2 regions of the Limnohabitans sp. MORI2 genome follow, and region 2 is predicted to be linked to the other one. Evidence: predicted binding sites of a transcription regulator. Region 2 holds the regulator's gene; the other holds the start of a gene.
What was found. The regulator sigma-54, encoded in region 2, starts transcription at its own class of promoters, with help from an activator protein. The targets are predictions, from matches to a motif close to TGGCANGNAANCTGCTTT.

Region 1: urtA (urea ABC transporter substrate-binding protein) is a predicted target of sigma-54. The motif match lies at 3,254-3,271, and genes of this name have one in related genera.

What each region holds. Positions count from the first base shown of each region.
Region 1 is NZ_AP027058.1:112,220-121,158, forward strand. It holds gene urtC (urea ABC transporter permease subunit UrtC) at 1-204, opposite strand, end outside; gene urtB (urea ABC transporter permease subunit UrtB) at 206-1,849, opposite strand; gene urtA (urea ABC transporter substrate-binding protein) at 1,913-3,184, opposite strand; gene QMG27_RS00525 (urease subunit gamma) at 3,493-3,795, shown strand; gene QMG27_RS00530 (hypothetical protein) at 3,818-3,982, shown strand; gene QMG27_RS00535 (urease subunit beta) at 3,995-4,315, shown strand; gene ureC (urease subunit alpha) at 4,315-6,057, shown strand; gene ureE (urease accessory protein UreE) at 6,067-6,633, shown strand; gene QMG27_RS00550 (urease accessory protein UreF) at 6,623-7,330, shown strand; gene ureG (urease accessory protein UreG) at 7,327-7,983, shown strand; gene QMG27_RS00560 (MAPEG family protein) at 8,027-8,422, shown strand; gene QMG27_RS00565 (exodeoxyribonuclease III) at 8,425-8,939, opposite strand, start outside.
Region 2 is NZ_AP027058.1:2,493,523-2,502,461, forward strand. It holds gene QMG27_RS11950 (THUMP domain-containing protein) at 1-1,331, opposite strand, end outside; gene QMG27_RS11955 (RNA polymerase factor sigma-54) at 1,340-2,911, opposite strand; gene lptB (LPS export ABC transporter ATP-binding protein) at 2,921-3,667, opposite strand; gene lptA (lipopolysaccharide transport periplasmic protein LptA) at 3,700-4,218, opposite strand; gene QMG27_RS11970 (thiol:disulfide interchange protein DsbA/DsbL) at 4,344-5,003, opposite strand; gene QMG27_RS11975 (SPOR domain-containing protein) at 5,021-5,689, opposite strand; gene argS (arginine--tRNA ligase) at 5,708-7,417, opposite strand; gene QMG27_RS11985 (hypothetical protein) at 7,449-8,021, opposite strand; gene QMG27_RS11990 (hypothetical protein) at 8,028-8,399, opposite strand; gene QMG27_RS11995 (LysR family transcriptional regulator) at 8,545-8,939, opposite strand, start outside.

The DNA.
Region 1 (8,939 bases), 270 kb from region 2:
CAAATCCATCGCCAGCGCGCAAATGGCGTAGCACATGATCTTGCCCATCAAAGCCACGGCGTAGTCGCTGAGGTGGAACGCGCTGTCGGCAGGCACCCACAGGTTGAGCACAGGCACCACCGCACACACGGTGATGAAGGCGGCCAAGAAAAATGCCCAGCCTTTGGTGCCCAACAATGCGGGCGGTTCTGGTAGATGTGTCATGTCATGCCTCCGCACTGCGGCCTTTCATGGCAAAGATGCCTTGGGGACGTTTTTGAATGAAGACGATGATGAATACCAGCACCGCAATCTTGGCCAGCACTGCGCCGGCCACGCCTTCGAGCAATTTGTTCATCAGGCCCAAGCCCAGCGCGGCGTACACCGTGCCTGCCAGTTGCCCCACGCCACCGAGTACCACCACCATGAATGCATCGACGATGTAGCTCTGTCCGAGGTCTGGCCCCACGTTGCCAATTTGGCTGAGCGCACAACCGGCCAAGCCCGCAATGCCGCAACCGAGTGAAAAGGCGTAGGTGTCAACGCGTGCCGTGTTCACACCGAGCGCTGAAGCCATGGGGCGGTTTTGGGTGACGCCGCGCACAAACAAACCCAAGCGTGTTTGGCTGATCAACAGCGTCATGCCGACCAACACAAACAGAGCGAAGCCAAGAATGATCAAACGGTTGTAGGGCAGCGAGAGGTTGGCCAGCAGTTGCACGCCACCGCTCATCCACGAGGGGTTTTCAACCCCCACGTTTTGCGCGCCAAAAATGCTGCGTACGCCTTGCATCAACACCAAGCTGATGCCCCAAGTGGCCAACAGCGTTTCAAGCGGGCGACCATACAAGTGGCGCAACACCAAGCGTTCGAGCACCGCGCCCACGAGGGCTGCTGCCAAAAATGAAGCAGGCACAGCCACCAACAAATACGCGTCAAACATGCCTGGCAAGTACTGACGAAACAGGCCTTGCACCACATAGGTGGCATACGCGCCAATCATCATCAGCTCGCCGTGCGCCATGTTGATGACGCCCATCAAGCCGTAGGTGATGGCCAAGCCCAATGCCACGAGTAACAAGATGGAACCCAAGCTGATGCCGGTAAACAATGCGCCGAGTTTGTCGCCCCAGCTCAGCGCGGCCTGGATGGTGAGCAGCGAGGTTTGCAATTGCGAGCGGACTTTTTTGTCTTCCTCTTGGCTCAGACGTTGATTGAGCAAGAGTTGGGTGTCGGGGGTTTGGCTGTCGGCCAGAGTTTTCGCCGAGGCAAAGCGTTCGTCAGCGTTGTCGCTGTTGAGCAAAATTGCAGCGCGAGCTAACAACATTTGTTTTTTCACGCCCTCATCAGCCTCGCTTGCCAAGGCTTTTTCGAGCATGGCGAGTTTGGTGGGATCAGGCTCTTTCAGCACCGATTTGGCGGCTTGCGTGCGTAAGGCGACATCGGGGCTGAGCAATTGCAAGGCAGATAACGCGGCATCAATCTCACCGCGCATGCGGTTGTTGTTGATCACGTCTTCTGCGGTGTCAGGCAGCGCACTGGCTTCACCGGTCACAGGGTCTGTCGCTTGGCCATCGCGTACCACCAGCACGTGTGTGCCGTTCACTTTTACAGCGTCATCGGCCATGGCTTGCAAAAACGCAGCGGTTTGGGCGTCAGGGGTGGTCAAGGCTTTTTGCAGCGCCGTCACGCGTGCATCGGTGTCGCCCAAGGTGAGGGCGCGGGCTTGGTCTGCCGTGAGTGCCAGTGCGCTGGTTTGGCTCCATACAACAATGGCCAATCCACAAGCGATGCGGTGCACCCAGTGGCGCTGACATGCGATGTGCCTTTGCAGCGTGTGCGTGAGCGATGACATAGAAAAGTGGTGCATCAAGATTTCCATAAAAAAGGGGAGGGCAGTGCCCTCCCCCAAGTCAATCCCTCGGAGAAAGGTTTACTTCTTCACAGGCTCATCGGGCTTAGAAGCATTGCCTTCGATGAAGGGGCTCCATGGCTTGGCTTTCACAGGGCCTGGTGTTTTCCAAACCACGTTGAACTGACCGTCCGCCTTGATCTCGCCAATGAACACCGACTTGTGCAAGTGGTGGTTCTTCTCATCCATCTTGCTCACAATGCCGCTGGGTGCTTTGAAGGTTTGACCTGCCATGGCAGCGATGACTTTGTCGGTCTCGGTGGACTTGGCTTTCTCAACCGCTTGCTTCCACATGTTGATGCCGATGTAAGTGGCTTCCATGGGGTCGTTGGTCAAAGGCTTGTCTTTGTGACCGGCGATGTTCTTGGCCTTGGCATAAGCCGCCCACTTCTTGATGAACTCATCGTTGGCAGGGTTCTTGATGGACATGAAGTAGTTCCATGCGGCCAAGTGACCCACCAAGGGCTTGGTGTCCACGCCGCGCAACTCTTCTTCACCGACAGAGAACGCAACAACGGGGACGTCTTTGGCTTTCAAGCCAGCATTGCCCAGTTCTTTGTAGAAGGGCACGTTGGAGTCGCCGTTGATGGTGGAGACCACGGCTGTCTTGCCGCCAGCAGAAAATTTCTTGATGTCCGCCACGATGGTTTGGTAGTCGCTGTGACCAAACGGTGTGTACTTCTCGTCGATGTCCGACTCTTTCACGCCTTTGCTCTTGAGGTAAGCACGCAAAATTTTGTTGGTGGTGCGTGGGTACACATAGTCGGTGCCCAACAAGACCCAACGCTTGGCAGCGCCGCCGTCTTTGCTCATCAAATAGTCCACCGCAGGAATGGCTTGTTGGTTAGGTGCAGCGCCGGTGTAGAACACGTTTTTGCTGAGCTCTTCACCTTCGTATTGCACGGGGTAAAAGAGCAAGCCGTTCATTTCTTCTACGACGGGCAACACCGATTTACGAGACACCGAAGTCCAGCAACCAAAGATCACAGACACCTTGTCTTGGCCGATGAGCTGTTTGGTTTTCTCAGCGAACAAGGGCCAGTTGGAAGCGGGGTCGACCACCACGGGCTCAAGCTTCTTGCCCAGCACGCCGCCCTTGGCGTTGATTTCGTCGATGGCCATGAGCACGGTGTCTTTCAACACAGTCTCAGAAATGGCCATGGTGCCAGACAAGCTGTGCAGCACGCCCACTTTGATGGTGTCTGCGGCCAACGCTTGTGGCGCTAAGACCAATGAGCCGACAGACAGCGCAGCTGCGGCGGCCAATGCTTTCAAATTTCCTCGACGATTCATCATGGGGGTTCACTCCAAAAAATTAAGGGTTGTTCGGCGCTCGCTGTAGCGGTGCGCTTCGCGAGACCTATCGCAAACCCTGTGCCAATTTGTGTATCCCCTAGACCAACGATGACTGCCTATATATAGGCAAAGTAAGCGTGATTGAGTGGCACCATTTGAGGTCAAAAAAATAAAAATGCACCAGCCTGATGCGTGTCGATTCGCAAAGTTGTGCGCACCAAGACGGGGTGGCGCACCAAAGCCAATGATTCAGGGGCTTAGGGCGATGTTGAAGAGGGCACGCATGTTGCATACTTCAAATCACTATGGAACTCACACCCCGCGAAAAAGACAAGCTGTTGATCTTTACTGCTGCTTTGTTGGCCGAGCGCCGCCAAGCTCGTGGTCTGAAGCTCAACTACCCCGAGGCTGTTGCCCTCATTAGCGCTGCCGTGATGGAAGGTGCGCGCGACGGCAAGACCGTGGCGCAATTGATGAGCGATGGCCGCAATGTGCTCACCCGTGCCGACGTGATGGATGGCGTGGCCGAGATGATTCCCGACATCCAAGTCGAGGCTACGTTTCCAGACGGCACCAAGCTCGTGACCGTGCATCAGCCCATTGTTTGATTTCACTTTTCGGACGTACACCATGCAACGTTTAATTTCTCTTATTTCGCTCATGCCCGCTTGGGCCATGGCCCACGAAGGCCACGGCATCGAGGGTGCTTCGCACTACCACGCTACCGATGTGTGGGGCTTTGTGATCGCGTTGGCGGTCGGCGCCGCCATGTGGTGGATGGGTCGCAACAAGTAAGGCGAGGCACGCATGACACCCGGCGAACTCTTGATTGACGAGGGCGAACACACCCTCAACCCCGGCCGACGCACGCACACGTTGGTGGTGCAAAACGCCAGTGACCGCCCGATCCAAGTGGGCTCGCACTACCACTTTGCAGAAACCAATGCAGGCTTGCGCTTTGATCGTGTGGCTGCACACGGCATGCGTTTGAACATTGCCTCTGGCACTGCGGTTCGCTTTGAACCCGGCCAACAACGCACGGTCGAGTTGGTCGACTTGAGCGGCGATCGTCAGGTGTTTGGCTTTCGCGGTTTGGTGAACGGTCCTGTGGACAAAGGAAGCAAGTGATGGCAACCATCGGCAAACGCGCTTACGCAGAGATGTTTGGCCCCACCGTGGGCGACCGCCTGCGCTTGGCAGATACCAACTTGGTGGTGGAAGTCGAACAAGATTTCACACTCAAAGCGGGCGGCTACGGTGAAGAGGTGAAGTTCGGCGGCGGCAAAACCATCCGCGATGGCATGGCGCAATCGCAGCGCACACGTGACGGCGCAGGCACAGGGCCACAAGCGGGCGGCGCGGTGGACACCGTGATGACCAATGCCCTCATCATTGACCACTGGGGCATTGTCAAAGCCGACATTGGCTTGAAGGGCGGTCGCATCGTGGCCATTGGCAAAGCGGGCAACCCCGATACACAACCGGGCGTGGACATCGTCATTGGCCCAGGCACCGAGGTGATCAGCTGCGAAGGCAACATCGTCACTGCGGGGGGTGTGGACACGCACATCCATTTCATCGCACCGCAGCAAATTGAAGAAGCGTTGACGAGCGGTGTGACCACTATGCTTGGTGGCGGCACAGGCCCAGCTACTGGCACCTTTGCCACCACTTGCACACCTGGCGCTTGGAATATCGAACGCATGTTGCAAGCGGCGGATGCATTTCCGATGAACCTCGGCTTCTTGGGCAAAGGCAATGCCGCTCTGCCCGATTCGCTGCACGAGCAGATCAACGCAGGCGCGATTGGCCTAAAGCTGCACGAAGACTGGGGGACCACGCCCGCCGCGATTGACAACTGCTTGAGCGTGGCCGAGGCCACCGACACGCAGGTGGCCATCCACACCGACACGCTCAACGAATCGGGTTTTGTGGAAGACACGGTGGCCGCCTTCAAAGGTCGCACCATCCACACCTTTCACACCGAAGGTGCAGGCGGTGGCCATGCGCCCGATATTTTGAAAGTGGTGGGCGAGGCCAATGTGTTGCCCAGCTCGACAAACCCGACGCGTCCGTACACCGTGAACACGCTCGACGAGCATGTGGACATGCTCATGGTGTGTCACCACCTCGACCCCGCCATTGCCGAAGACTTGGCCTTTGCCGAAAGCCGCATTCGCCGCGAGACGATTGCCGCCGAAGACATCTTGCATGACCTCGGTGCCATCAGCATGATGAGCAGCGACAGCCAAGCCATGGGCCGTGTGGGTGAGGTGATCATTCGCACATGGCAAACCGCGCACAAGATGAAAGCGCAACGCGGTGCGCTACCAGGCGACACGGATCGTCATGACAACGCGCGTGTCAAACGCTACATCGCCAAGTACACCATCAATCCATCGATTGCCCACGGCATCAGCCACGAAGTCGGCAGTGTAGAAGTGGGCAAGTGGGCCGACTTGGTGGTGTGGAAGCCCGCATTCTTTGGCATCAAGCCCAGCATCATTTTGAAAGGTGGCTTCATCGCCATGGCGGCGATGGGCGACCCCAACGCGTCCATTCCTACACCGCAGCCCGTGCACTACCGCCCCATGTTTGGAGCGTATGGCGGCGCGTTGCACCGTGGTTCGCTCACGTTTGTGTCGCAAGCGGGCATGGCAGCGGGCATCGGACAGAAGTTTGGTTTGAATAAAACCTTGAGTGCCGTGAAGAACATCAGAAGCGTGGGCAAACGTGACATGATTCACAACGACTATGCGCCACGCATGGAAGTGGATGCCCAAACCTATGCGGTGCGGGCGGATGGCAATCTGCTCACCTGCGAACCTGCGCTGAGCTTGCCCATGACACAACGTTACTTCTTGTTCTAAATTTTTCTGATGCTCATTTGTTCTAAATTGATTTCTGGCGGCCAAGGTTTGGCGACTGCTTTGCTCAAGCGTGCGCCCACGGTGGAGCTCGATTGGGACGTACGCCAAAAAAGCCGCTTTGATGCGACTGACAGCACAGGCCGCAGCTTGGGTGTGTTTTTGACGCGCGGCACTTTGGTGCGCGGCGGCGATGTGTTGGTGGCTGAAGACGGCTCGCTCATCCGTGTGGTGGCGGCACCGCAAGAGGTGTTGCGCATCACTGCCTGTGCGCAGCACGGCACCGCGTTTGACTTGACGCGTGCGGCTTACCACCTCGGCAACCGCCATGTGCCCATCGAGTTGCAACCCGATCACTTGAAGATTGAACCAGACCATGTGTTGGCCGATATGCTGCGCGCCATGCACATGACGGTGGTGACGGTGCATGAAGCGTTTGAGCCTGAAGGTGGTGCGTACAGCAGCCATGGGCACTCACATGGGCATAGTCACGGCGAACACAGCCATAGCCATAGCCATGATCACACAGATCGCTCTCACGGCCACGTGCACGGACCCAACTGCAAGCATGACCACTGACGCTGCCACTGCAGCGCCGTCTTCCACACCGGCGCTGATCCAACTCATCTGGCTCGCATCGCCTGCGTTGCCCATTGGTGGCTTTTCGTACTCCGAAGGTCTAGAAGCTGCGATTGACCAAGGGATGGTGCATGACGAACACAGCGCAGCTGAATGGTTGATCGACCAGCTCCATCTCACACAATCCCGCGGCGACATGGCCGTGCTCGGGCAGATGATCGCGGCCTGGCAAGCGCAAGATCAGGCACGCTTAGAAACTTTGAGCCAATGGGTACATGCCACCCGTGAAAGTGCGGAACTGCGTTTGCAAAGCGAGCAAATGGGGCGCTCCATGTTGGAGTGGTTGCGCAATCAAGATGCATTGGATGCCGACACCTTGGCGATGTGCAACCGTTGGGTGCCCACGTATCCGCTGATGTTTGCTTTGGCGTTGTCGCGCACAGGCGCACCGATTGAACACTGCTTGCAGGCTTACGCCTTTGGCTGGTCCGAGAACATGGTGCAAGCCGCCATCAAAGCCGTGCCACTGGGTCAAAACTCAGGCCAGCGCATCTTGACCCAATTGGCCCAACACATCGCGTCTGCTGTCAGACATGCGCTGCGAGTGACGGACGACACACGGCAAGCCTTTTCTCCCATGCTGGCCATTCTCTCGGCCCAACACGAAACCCAATACTCACGACTGTTCAGATCATGAAGCACTTACACAACATCGCACATCGCACCAAAAAATTGCCACCTCTGCGCGTGGGCATTGGCGGGCCTGTTGGCTCTGGCAAAACCACCTTGCTCGAAATGTTGTGCAAGGCCATGCGCGACACCTACGACCTCGTGGCCATCACCAACGACATCTACACCAAAGAAGACCAACGATTGCTCACCATCAGCGGTGCGTTGCCCGCCGAGCGCATCATGGGCGTGGAAACCGGTGGCTGTCCGCACACCGCGATTCGTGAAGATGCATCGATCAACCTCGAAGCCATCGACCGCATGTTGGTGGACTTTCCCGATGCCGATGTGGTGTTCATTGAGAGCGGTGGCGACAACTTGGCGGCCACCTTCAGCCCCGAGTTGAGCGACTTGACGATCTATGTGATTGATGTGGCAGCGGGCGAAAAAATCCCACGCAAAGGTGGCCCTGGCATCACCAAGAGCGATTTGTTTGTGATCAACAAAACCGACTTAGCACCTCATGTGGGTGCCAATTTGGACGTGATGAAAGCCGACACCATTCGCATGCGCACCACAGCCAATGGCCTCAAGCCGTTTGTGATGACCAACTTGCGCACCCTCGATGGTTTGCAAGACGTGGTCAAGTTCATTGAGACCAAAGGGATGTTGGTGGGCTAGGAATATCATCACGACCTATTCCATAGGAGGTGCGATGCTAGTCATGACCGCTGTTTTCGCCAGTATCTTGGCGTTGATGTTCATCAAACTCTCGTTCAATGTCATTCGGTTTCGTCGCAAGAACAAGGTGTCTTTGGGTGCCGGAGGCGTTGACGAACTAGAAAGGGCGATGCGCGCGCATGGCAACTTTGCAGAGTATGTGCCCTTGGGTCTGTTTCTGATGGGAGCTTTGGAGCTCAATGGGGCGCCGTTAACACTGGTGGCTCTTTTGGGGGGCTTGTTGGTGCTAGGACGCTACTTCCATGCCAAAGGCATCAATGAACCACCCCCTGAATTCACCAACCGCGTTCGAGGCATGAAGCTGACGTTCGCTGCACTCGGTTTGTCGGCCTCGGCCAATCTCGCTTGGGTTGGCTATTTGGTTGTGACATCGATCTAACGTCACGATGCATTGAGCAGGCCATCGTATGCAATGGTGATGGGCGCGTGGTCTGAAAACTTCTCACCTTTGTAAATCGACTCGGTGCGCGCCTTGGCCGCCACTCCAGGCGTGGCCAAGTGGTAGTCCAAACGCCAACCCACGTTGTTGGCGTAGGCTTGGCCTCGGTTGCTCCACCAGGTGTAGCAAGCGTCGGTGGTGTCTGGCTCTAACTGGCGGTACACATCTACTACGCCGCCCTCGCTCGTGAGTTTGGTCATCCACGCGCGTTCTTCGGGCAAGAAGCCGCTGTTTTTCAAATTGCCTTTCCAGTTTTTCAGGTCCGCTTCTTTGTGCGCGATGTTGATGTCGCCGCACAGCACAAACTCGCGCTCAGCCTTGAGCGTTTGCAGATGCGGGTAGATGGCATCTAAAAACCGGTACTTCGCTTCTTGGCGTTCGGGGCCCGATGAGCCGCTGGGAAAGTAGCTGCTGATGATGGAGAGCTTGCGTTGTGGCGTGTCAAAGCGCAACTCCA
Region 2 (8,939 bases):
AACATGCGGCATTCAATCGGGCCGTTCCACATGGGTACGCGACGCGACTCTTTGAAGCGCATGCGGCTGGGCAGCTTGAGGTCAGGCGTCAGCATCCAAGCGCTCCAACCTGCGTAGTTTTTCTTCCAGTGGCTGGCAAGCTGGGCAAAGAAATCACCACCGTCTTCGGTTTGCGCAATATCGCGCGCGCCAAAACGTGGCATGTCATCGCGCACCATGCCGCCGCCATAAGCCGCATCATCAAAACCAGCGTCGCCGTTTTGATTCACGTCTTCGTAGGGCGACACATATTCGGTAGGTGGTGAGTAGCGCGCACGGCGAGCAGCGCCCGCAATACCTGCGGCTTCAATACGTTCGCCGTAGGGCGGGTTGACCAACATCACACCTGGCACATCGCAGGGCGGCATGCGCTGCAAGGCATCACCGCCTCTGAGCTGCACCGCGTGTGCCACACCGCCGCGCTCGGCGTTGCGCTGCGCAAAGTCAACCATACGGAAGGCCACATCACTGCCGAACACTTGGGCACGCGGCTCACACTCTTGCGCGCGGGCGTTATCGAGCAAACCATGCCATACGTGCTCTTGGTAAGGAATGAGTTTTTGGAAACCAAATTTGCGCATCGACCCCGGCGCGATGTTGCAAGCAATTTGTGCTGCTTCCACCGCGATCGTGCCGCTGCCGCAGCAGGGGTCATACAGCGGCACGCCTTGGGCCGCAAGTCCGTCGGGGTTGGCGGGTGTGCCATCGCCCATGCTCCAACCGCTTGCGGCCAGCATGGCGGCGGCGAGGGTTTCTTTCAGCGGTGCATCGCCTTTGTCAGCGCGCCAACCGCGTTTGAACAGTGGCTCACCCGAGGTGTCGATGTAGAGCGTGCACTCATCGGTGGTCAGGTGCACATAGATGCGCGCATCGGGCCACTGTGTGTTGACATCAGGGCGCACACCAAACTTGTGACGGAAGCGATCCGCCACGGCATCTTTCACTTTCAAGGCCGCAAAGTTCAAACTCTTCAAGGGGCTGTGCTGCGCGGTGATTTCAATCTTGAACGTCTCTTTGGGGGAGAACCACAACTCCCACGCCACCTCACACGCCGCACGGTACAGGTCTTGTTCTTGGCGATACATCGTGTGTGACAACTCCACCAACACACGCTGCGCCAAGCGGCTGTGCAAGTTGAGTTTCAACACATCGCGCCACGACGTGCGCACCATCACACCGGCACGAAACACGCGCAAGTCTTCGTCACCCACGCCCGTGATGTGCCGAACCTCTTCGGCCAGATAGGTTTCAACGCCCGCCGCACAGGGCAGGAAAAGATGCAGTTGGTTCATAGATTTCTTTAGAGCGCTTTGCGCAATGTCGTGGGCGCAATACGCAGCGCCTCACGGTATTTGGCCACGGTGCGGCGAGCGCACTCAATGCCTTGCTCTTTGAGCATTTCGGAAAGCTGATTATCCGACAGCGGTTTTTTAGGGTTTTCGCTCGCCACAAATTGTTTGATGAGCGCACGCACCGCTGTACTCGACGCGTTGTTGCCGCTCTCTGTCTCAAGGCCAGAGCCAAAGAAATACTTGAGCTCAAACGTGCCGTAGGGCGTGCTCATATATTTATTGGTCGTCACACGGCTGATGGTGGACTCGTGTAGCCCCAACTCTTCGGCGATCTCCCGCAGCACCATGGGGCGCATGGCGAGCTCACCGTGGATGAAGAAGTTCTTTTGACGCTCGGCAATCGCGTTGCTCACACGCAAGATGGTGTCAAAGCGTTGCTGGATGTTTTTGATGAACCAACGCGCTTCTTGCAAGCGCTGTTGCAAACCCGCATGCGCTTCGCCTTTGCCGCCTTTGAGTGCGTTGGCGTAAATGTCGTGCACGCGCAAACGGGGCATCACATCGGGGTTCAAAGCCACCTTGAATTTCGGAGCAGTAGTTGACTTGCCCACACGGGTGACCAACACATCGGGCACCACCACATGACGCTCAACATCTGCAAAGCGGCGGCCGGGCTTGGGCTCTAAGCGGCCAATCAACGCAATGGCCACTTTCACATTGGCTTCGCTGTCGCCCACCAACACGGCCAAGCGTTTGAAATCGCGTTTGGCCAACATGTCCATCGGTTGCTTGCACATGCGAATGGCTGTGTCACGGATCTGCAAAGCTTCTTCACCCTTGGGCTCCAAGGCTTTGAGTTGCAGTGTCAAGCACTCGGCCAAATCGCGTGCACCCACGCCCACAGGCTCTAGGCTTTGCAGCAGTGACAAGGCAACTTGGAAGCGGTGTTCGAGCTCTTCGATTTGCTCTTCGTCGTCGCCACCCAAACCTTCGGCCAAGCTGCGCAAGGTGTCTTCCAGGTAGCCGTCGTCGTTGAGGTTTTCAATCAAATAACGCAAGGCAGCTTGATCAGTAGGGCTCAAGCGCAAAGCCAGTGCTTGGCGATGCAAATGCGAGGCCAGCGACTCTTGCATGCGCGCCAGCTCAGTCGCATCGGCAGCATCACTGTCTGCGGTGTTGTTGCTGTTGCTCGCGGGCGCGTCGCCGCCCCACTCAGAATCGTCCGCAGAAAACTCCACGCTGCCGTCGCCATCCCAGCTCTCAGCCACACCGTCCACACTTGGCTCAGTGTCGCTGGCTGTGTTATCTACACTGATTTCGGACATGACGCCATCGAGAGATGGCACCTCGCGCGTGGTCTCCACCTCGTCATCGCGCGCAGGTGTATCAGCCTTGTCTAAACCAAATTCTTCGCGAGGGGCTTCTTCAAAGTCTTTGTCTAGAAACGGGTTCTCATCGAGCATTTGCTCAATCTCTTGGCTCAACTCCAGCGTCGACAACTGCAGCAGTCGGATCGACTGCTGCAACTGGGGCGTGAGCGCCAGATGTTGGGAAACGCGGAGTGATAAGCCTTGTTTCATGATGCTCGATCACATTCGGAAATGTTCGCCAAGGTAAACGCGGCGTACATCCACGTTTTCAATGATTTCGCGCGGCGTTCCTTGCGCCAACACACGACCATCGCTGATGATGCACGCGTGGTCACAAATGCCAAGCGTTTCGCGCACATTGTGGTCGGTGATCAACACCCCCATGCCACGCGCTTTCAAGAAACCAATGATGCGTTGAATCTCAATCACAGCAATCGGATCGATACCCGCAAAGGGTTCGTCCAACAAGATGAAACGAGGATTGGTGGCCAAAGCGCGTGCAATCTCGACGCGTCGACGCTCACCGCCCGACAAGGCCAGAGAGGGCGACATGCGCAGATGTTCCACACGCAACTCTTGCAACAACGCTGTCAATCGCTTTTCAATTTCATCGCTGTGCAGGGGCTTGCCGTCGTCATCACGTTGTAGCTCTAACACCGCACGCACGTTGTCTTCCACATTCAACTTGCGAAAAATAGACGCCTCTTGCGGCAAATAGCTCAACCCCAAACGCGAGCGGCGATGAATGGGCAAATGCGCCACAGGCTCGCCATCAATCGTGATGCTGCCACCATCGGCACGCACCAAGCCCACAATCATGTAAAACGAAGTGGTTTTACCTGCGCCGTTAGGGCCTAACAAACCAACCACTTCACCTTTTCTCACGGAAATCGAGACGTCGTGCACCACTTGACGGCTGCCATAGGCTTTTTGCAAATGGCGAGCCTCCAAGCGGCTTTCGCTCATCTCTGCTGCATCAGTTGGGGTGAGCACTTCGATCACGGTTTTTCCAATGTTTTATTGCGCGGCGCTAAAACGACTTTGACTCGACCCACAACACCCTTGCCAGCGTCTTGAGGTAAGTGGCCATCAATGCTGAACACATCGGTCAAATTTTCGTAAATGATTAGCTTGCCAAGCATGGTGTCATTGAGCGTCGCGCCACGATAACGGCGCACTTCAGCCTGATCAATGAGCGTGATCCGATCTGCCTTCCCATCAAACTCGATGCGCAAGGCTTCGCCTTCCATGAAGTCATCGTTACCTTCACGCTTTTGTCGAAAAAAAGCACGTTTGCCCGGTTCAGGAAGGATGACACCAAACTGGTAGCCATCCGCATCTTCACGCATCTCGATGCGTGCACCTCGCATGATCATGGTGCCTCGCGTCATGACCGCACGTCCCGTAAAGATACTGACTTGCTTAAGCTCGTCGTGCACCAAGTTATCGGCTTCAATGTGCGTGGGTTTGTCACGATCTGCTTTTTCCGCCGACGCCGCTACCGGCACAATGGCCATCAGCAAAGCAAGTGAGAAAGAAGCAAATGAGGTCAAGGCACGGATATTGCTCGTTGAGTTAAAGCATTCTAACCATCAATAAAGCAATTTTCGTGCTGACCCCGCCATGCAAGGCGGACAAAGACTTAGCGGCCGCGACGAACTTCACCGATCAAGTACTCGGCCACCTGCAGCGCACGATCCATGGTTTGCGTCAAAGAGCCATCGGTGTAGAAACGCCCCGCCACGCCCAAGGACGGCACGCCTTGCACCTTAAAGGCTTCTTGCAACTGCGTGGCACGGCGCGCTTTGCTGGCAACACCGAAGCTGTTGTAGGCCTCCATGAACTTCTTTTCTGGCAAGCCATTCTTGTCAGCCCAAGCTGCCAAAGCCTGAGGCGTGTTGAGTTGTTGGCGCTCGGTATGGATGGCATGGAACAACTTGCCATGCAAAGCATCCACCATGTTGAGCGCCTCAAACACGTAATACGTGCGTTGTTGAGGTTCAAAATCATCGCGAAAACGCACGGGCACACGTTGAATCACCACATCTTTCGGGGCAGCTTTTTTCCAAGCGGTAAACTGAGGCTCAAACGCATTGCAATGTGGGCAGCTGTACCAAAAGAATTCGATCACTTCAATCTTGCCGACACCCACATCGGTCGGCACACGCTTGTCCAGCGGCAAGTAATCTGTGCCTTCCACTGGCTTCTTCGCAGGGGCGGGCCCTTGTGCGTGAACAACGACGGGCAAGTTCGTCACGGCAGCAGCGCTGATCGCAGCGAAAGAAAAATCACGACGCTTCATAAGTTACCTCTTGGTGTTTAACGTTGTACCCGCACCATGGCGGAATCAATGTGCGCAGCATCCAGCTTGGCACGCACCCGTTCGGCTTCGGCTTTGTCGAGCGGACCTACGCGCACACGGTAAACCGTACGCCCGCCTTGGTCACGCTCGCTGATTTTGGTGTCTAAGCCCAACAAAGCGGTCTTGGCACGTTGCGCTTGCGCCTCTTCATTGGTTCGGTATGCGCCAGCTTGCACAAAATAAATAAACGGGTCTGCATTCGCAGATTTATTCTCCGCCCCGGGCTCTGCGGCTTTCGGTTCAAGCACTTTGGCCTCAACAGGCTTCGGCTCAGATTTCGGTTTGGGTTCCGGCTTAGGCTCTGCTGTCTTTTTCACCAAATCGCCTAAGGGGTCAGCACTCTTGGCATCCACCTTGGTCGCAGCATCAGGCTTAGGATCTGCCTTGACCTCGGTTTTACTCTCATCAGACTTGGCGCCTTTCTTGCCATACAGCGGTGCATTAGGGTCCCAGTCTTTATTTTTCTCAGCCTCCGCGGCATCAGAGTCTGCCGTGCGTGTTTGCCCTTTGGTCATGAAAGGAATGGGCATTTTGGTGACGTAGATGGCCACGCCCAGCGCCACGCCAAGTCCGACCACAAGACCTAGGATGAAGCCAATCAAAGTGCTGCCACGCTGCTGATTCATGCGCGAATTCTCCACTCGTTACATGCTGGCGGGCGCTGACACACCCAACACAGCCAAGCCATTGTGCAGCACTTGCGCTGTCGCAGCCACCAGCGCCAAGCGCGCCTTTTTCACCGCTTCATCGTCGACCAAGATGCGCTCGGCATCGTAGTAGCTGTGGTAGCTAGCCGCGAGATCGCGCAAGTAGAAAGTCACGTCGTGCGGCGCAAAGTCTGCCGATGCGGCAGTCAACATCGCTGGGTACTTGGCCAGTTGCAACATGAGGGCTTGCGCTTGGGGGCTTTCGAGCGCAGACAAGTCCACGTCTTTGAGCGCAGCCACATCGCCACCGTCTTTTTCAGCCCACGCACGCAGCACCGAGCAGATGCGCGCGTGCGCATATTGCACGTAGTACACGGGGTTGTCGTTGTTCTTTTGCACGGCCAAGTCCACGTCGAAGGTGTACTCGGTGTCGGGCTTGCGGCTCAGCAAGAAGAAGCGCACGGCGTCTTTGCTGGTCCACTCAATCAAGTCACGCAAGGTCACGTAGCTGCCCGCGCGTTTGGAAATCTTCACTTCTTCGCCGCCGCGCATCACGCGCACCATGGTGTGCAGCACGTAGTCGGGGTAGCCCTCGGGAATGCCCACATTGGCGGCTTGCAAGCCAGCGCGCACACGGGCAATCGTGCCGTGATGGTCTGTGCCTTGAATGTTCACCACCTTGGTGAAGCCCCGCTCCCACTTGGTGATGTGGTACGCCACGTCTGGCACAAAGTAGGTGTAGGTGCCGTCTGTCTTTTTCATCACACGGTCTTTGTCGTCGCCATAGTCGGTGGACTTGAGCCACAGCGCGCCGTCTTGCTCGTACGTTTTGCCAGCCGCTTGCAAGCGGCTCACCGCGTCGGCCACTTTGCCGCTGGTGTACAGACTGCTCTCGAGGTAGTAGTTGTCGAACTTGACGTCAAAGGCTTTCAAGTCAAGGTCTTGCTCGTGGCGCAGGTAAGCCACGGCGAACTCGCGCATGCCGTCCACATCGTTCACATCGCCGCTGGCGGTGAATTCGCGGTCGTCGGACTTGACGGTTTTGCCCGCCAAGAAATCGGTGGCGATGTCTTGGATGTAGTCGCCGTTGTAAAACGCTTTGCTCTCTGGGTTTTCAGGGTCCACAGGCCAGCAATCGTCGCCGGGCTTGAAGCCTTGGGCGCGGAAGTGTGTGCTCTTAGCCAAGGTGTTGATTTGCACGCCCGCGTCGTTGTAATAAAACTCGCGGTAGACGTTCCAGCCTTGGGTTTCAAACAAATTGCAAATCGCATCGCCCAACGCCGCTTGGCGACCGTGACCCACATGCAATGGGCCGGTGGGATTGGCCGACACAAACTCGACCAACACGCGTTGGCCGTTTTCAGCTTGAAAACCGAATTGCTCTTTGGCAGCCAACACCTCGCGCACGATTTGTTGTTTGGCGGCTGGCTTCAAACGGATGTTGATAAAGCCGGGGCCTGCAATCTCAATGTCTTGCACCCACTGTTGATAGGCGGGCGCGGCCAGCAAGGCATCACGCAACTGTTCACCCAACTGACGGGGGTTGAGCTTGAGGGGCTTGGCCAACTGCATGGCGGCCGTAATGGCGTAGTCGCCATGCGCGGCGACCTTGGGGGATTCAAACGCGGCTTTGTTGCCAGAACCGGGCAACAAACCGTCGAGGGCTTGGCTCAGGGCGGCCAGCAATTCTTGTTTAACTTGGAGCATGGCTAGATTTTACGGGGCGGCAAGCTACCACTCATACACAATGCTCATCTGGCACGATCTGTTCGCAATATCGCAGGATATTGACCCAAGCCTCTAAACCACCAAAGTCTTCTGGCTGTAACCCTTTGCCATGAAGCGTTGTTGCATCAAAAGTAATCCCTTCTGGATCACCCAAATAAACTTCGTATTTCTTACGAAGGTGCTCCTTGATTAGCCACTTCGGACGCCACGGAGAATGCGCAAAAGCATTCCTAACTTGATTTACAACGGCACGAAGACCTTGGCGGCTAACTTCTTTATCTTGCTTGCCAAAAACCTGCTCTAAGACCTCATCAGCAGTCAATGCACTTGAACCAATTGCTATTAAGACAAGGTTGTGCATACCCAGAATCAAGTCATGCTTAGTGCCTTCAGGGTAGGCAGGTAATCGAACTCCTCTCTCTCCTGTCAAGATCTCGACGTCTCTGTCAAATAACTCACGTGAAATACGGTCATGTTGGACTTCAACATTTAATCTGAATGCCAGCCCCAATACTGCTTGTGCTGTTCTTAATTTTGCTTTTGGCGTCTCTTCGCCTAAATACTCATCGACAGGGCCATTCATTGCTTATTACTTAGCAACACATTTACCGTAATACTGAGATGAAACCAACTGAGACTGCATCACAGCATTTCTACTGTGTACAGCCTCGCCAGATTTCGCGATCGTCGTCACCATGACGTTGCCCGAAGTAGTGATTTCAACAAAGCTGATACCACCAGCGTTTTGAATGGCCTTCACCTCTGCAGACCCGTTGTTACCCATCAAATAAGCGGACTTCTTTTCATCATCGCTAATGAATCGCAACTCGAAAAGCGGGGATTGTTTATTCAATCCACTGGATGTGGCCTCAAGATTGAACTTGCATTCAAAGCTCAAAGTCGCTGCAATACATAAATTGGCTGTTAATAGAAAAAAGGGAAGAGTAAGAATTTTTCGCATTTGCAAGACTTTGAAATAGTCACACCAAATGTTGCAACTTTGGTTTGCAAAAGAGTTTATCCGCTACAGATCAAACAATAAGCGTAAGCTTTGTATGTAGTGCGCATATCACGCAAAGCCACCATTTCTCAAACAGAGAGTGTCCTCATGCTGCAGCACCCCAGTAGTTGGCATGTCCGTAGTGGTCTTTCAAGAAATCAATCCACAAACGCAAACGCAACGGCAAGTGTTTGCGTTGCGAAAACACGGCGTAAATGCCGTTGGGTGGCGCAGCGAAGTCCTCCAAGACAGGGACCAAAAGCCCTTTTTGAATTTCCGATTCCACTTCCCATGTGCTGCGCCATGCAATGCCATGGCCTGCCAAGCACCAATCGTGCAGGACTTGTCCATCTGAGCAATCCATGGGGCCACTGGGGCGCAAGTGAATCACTTCATGGGTTGGGCCTTCATGACCTTTCCCACTGACGGGCACACGAAATGCCCAGCCACGGGTTTGCGATGCATCACTCGACAAGGTCAAACATTTGAAGCGCATCAAAT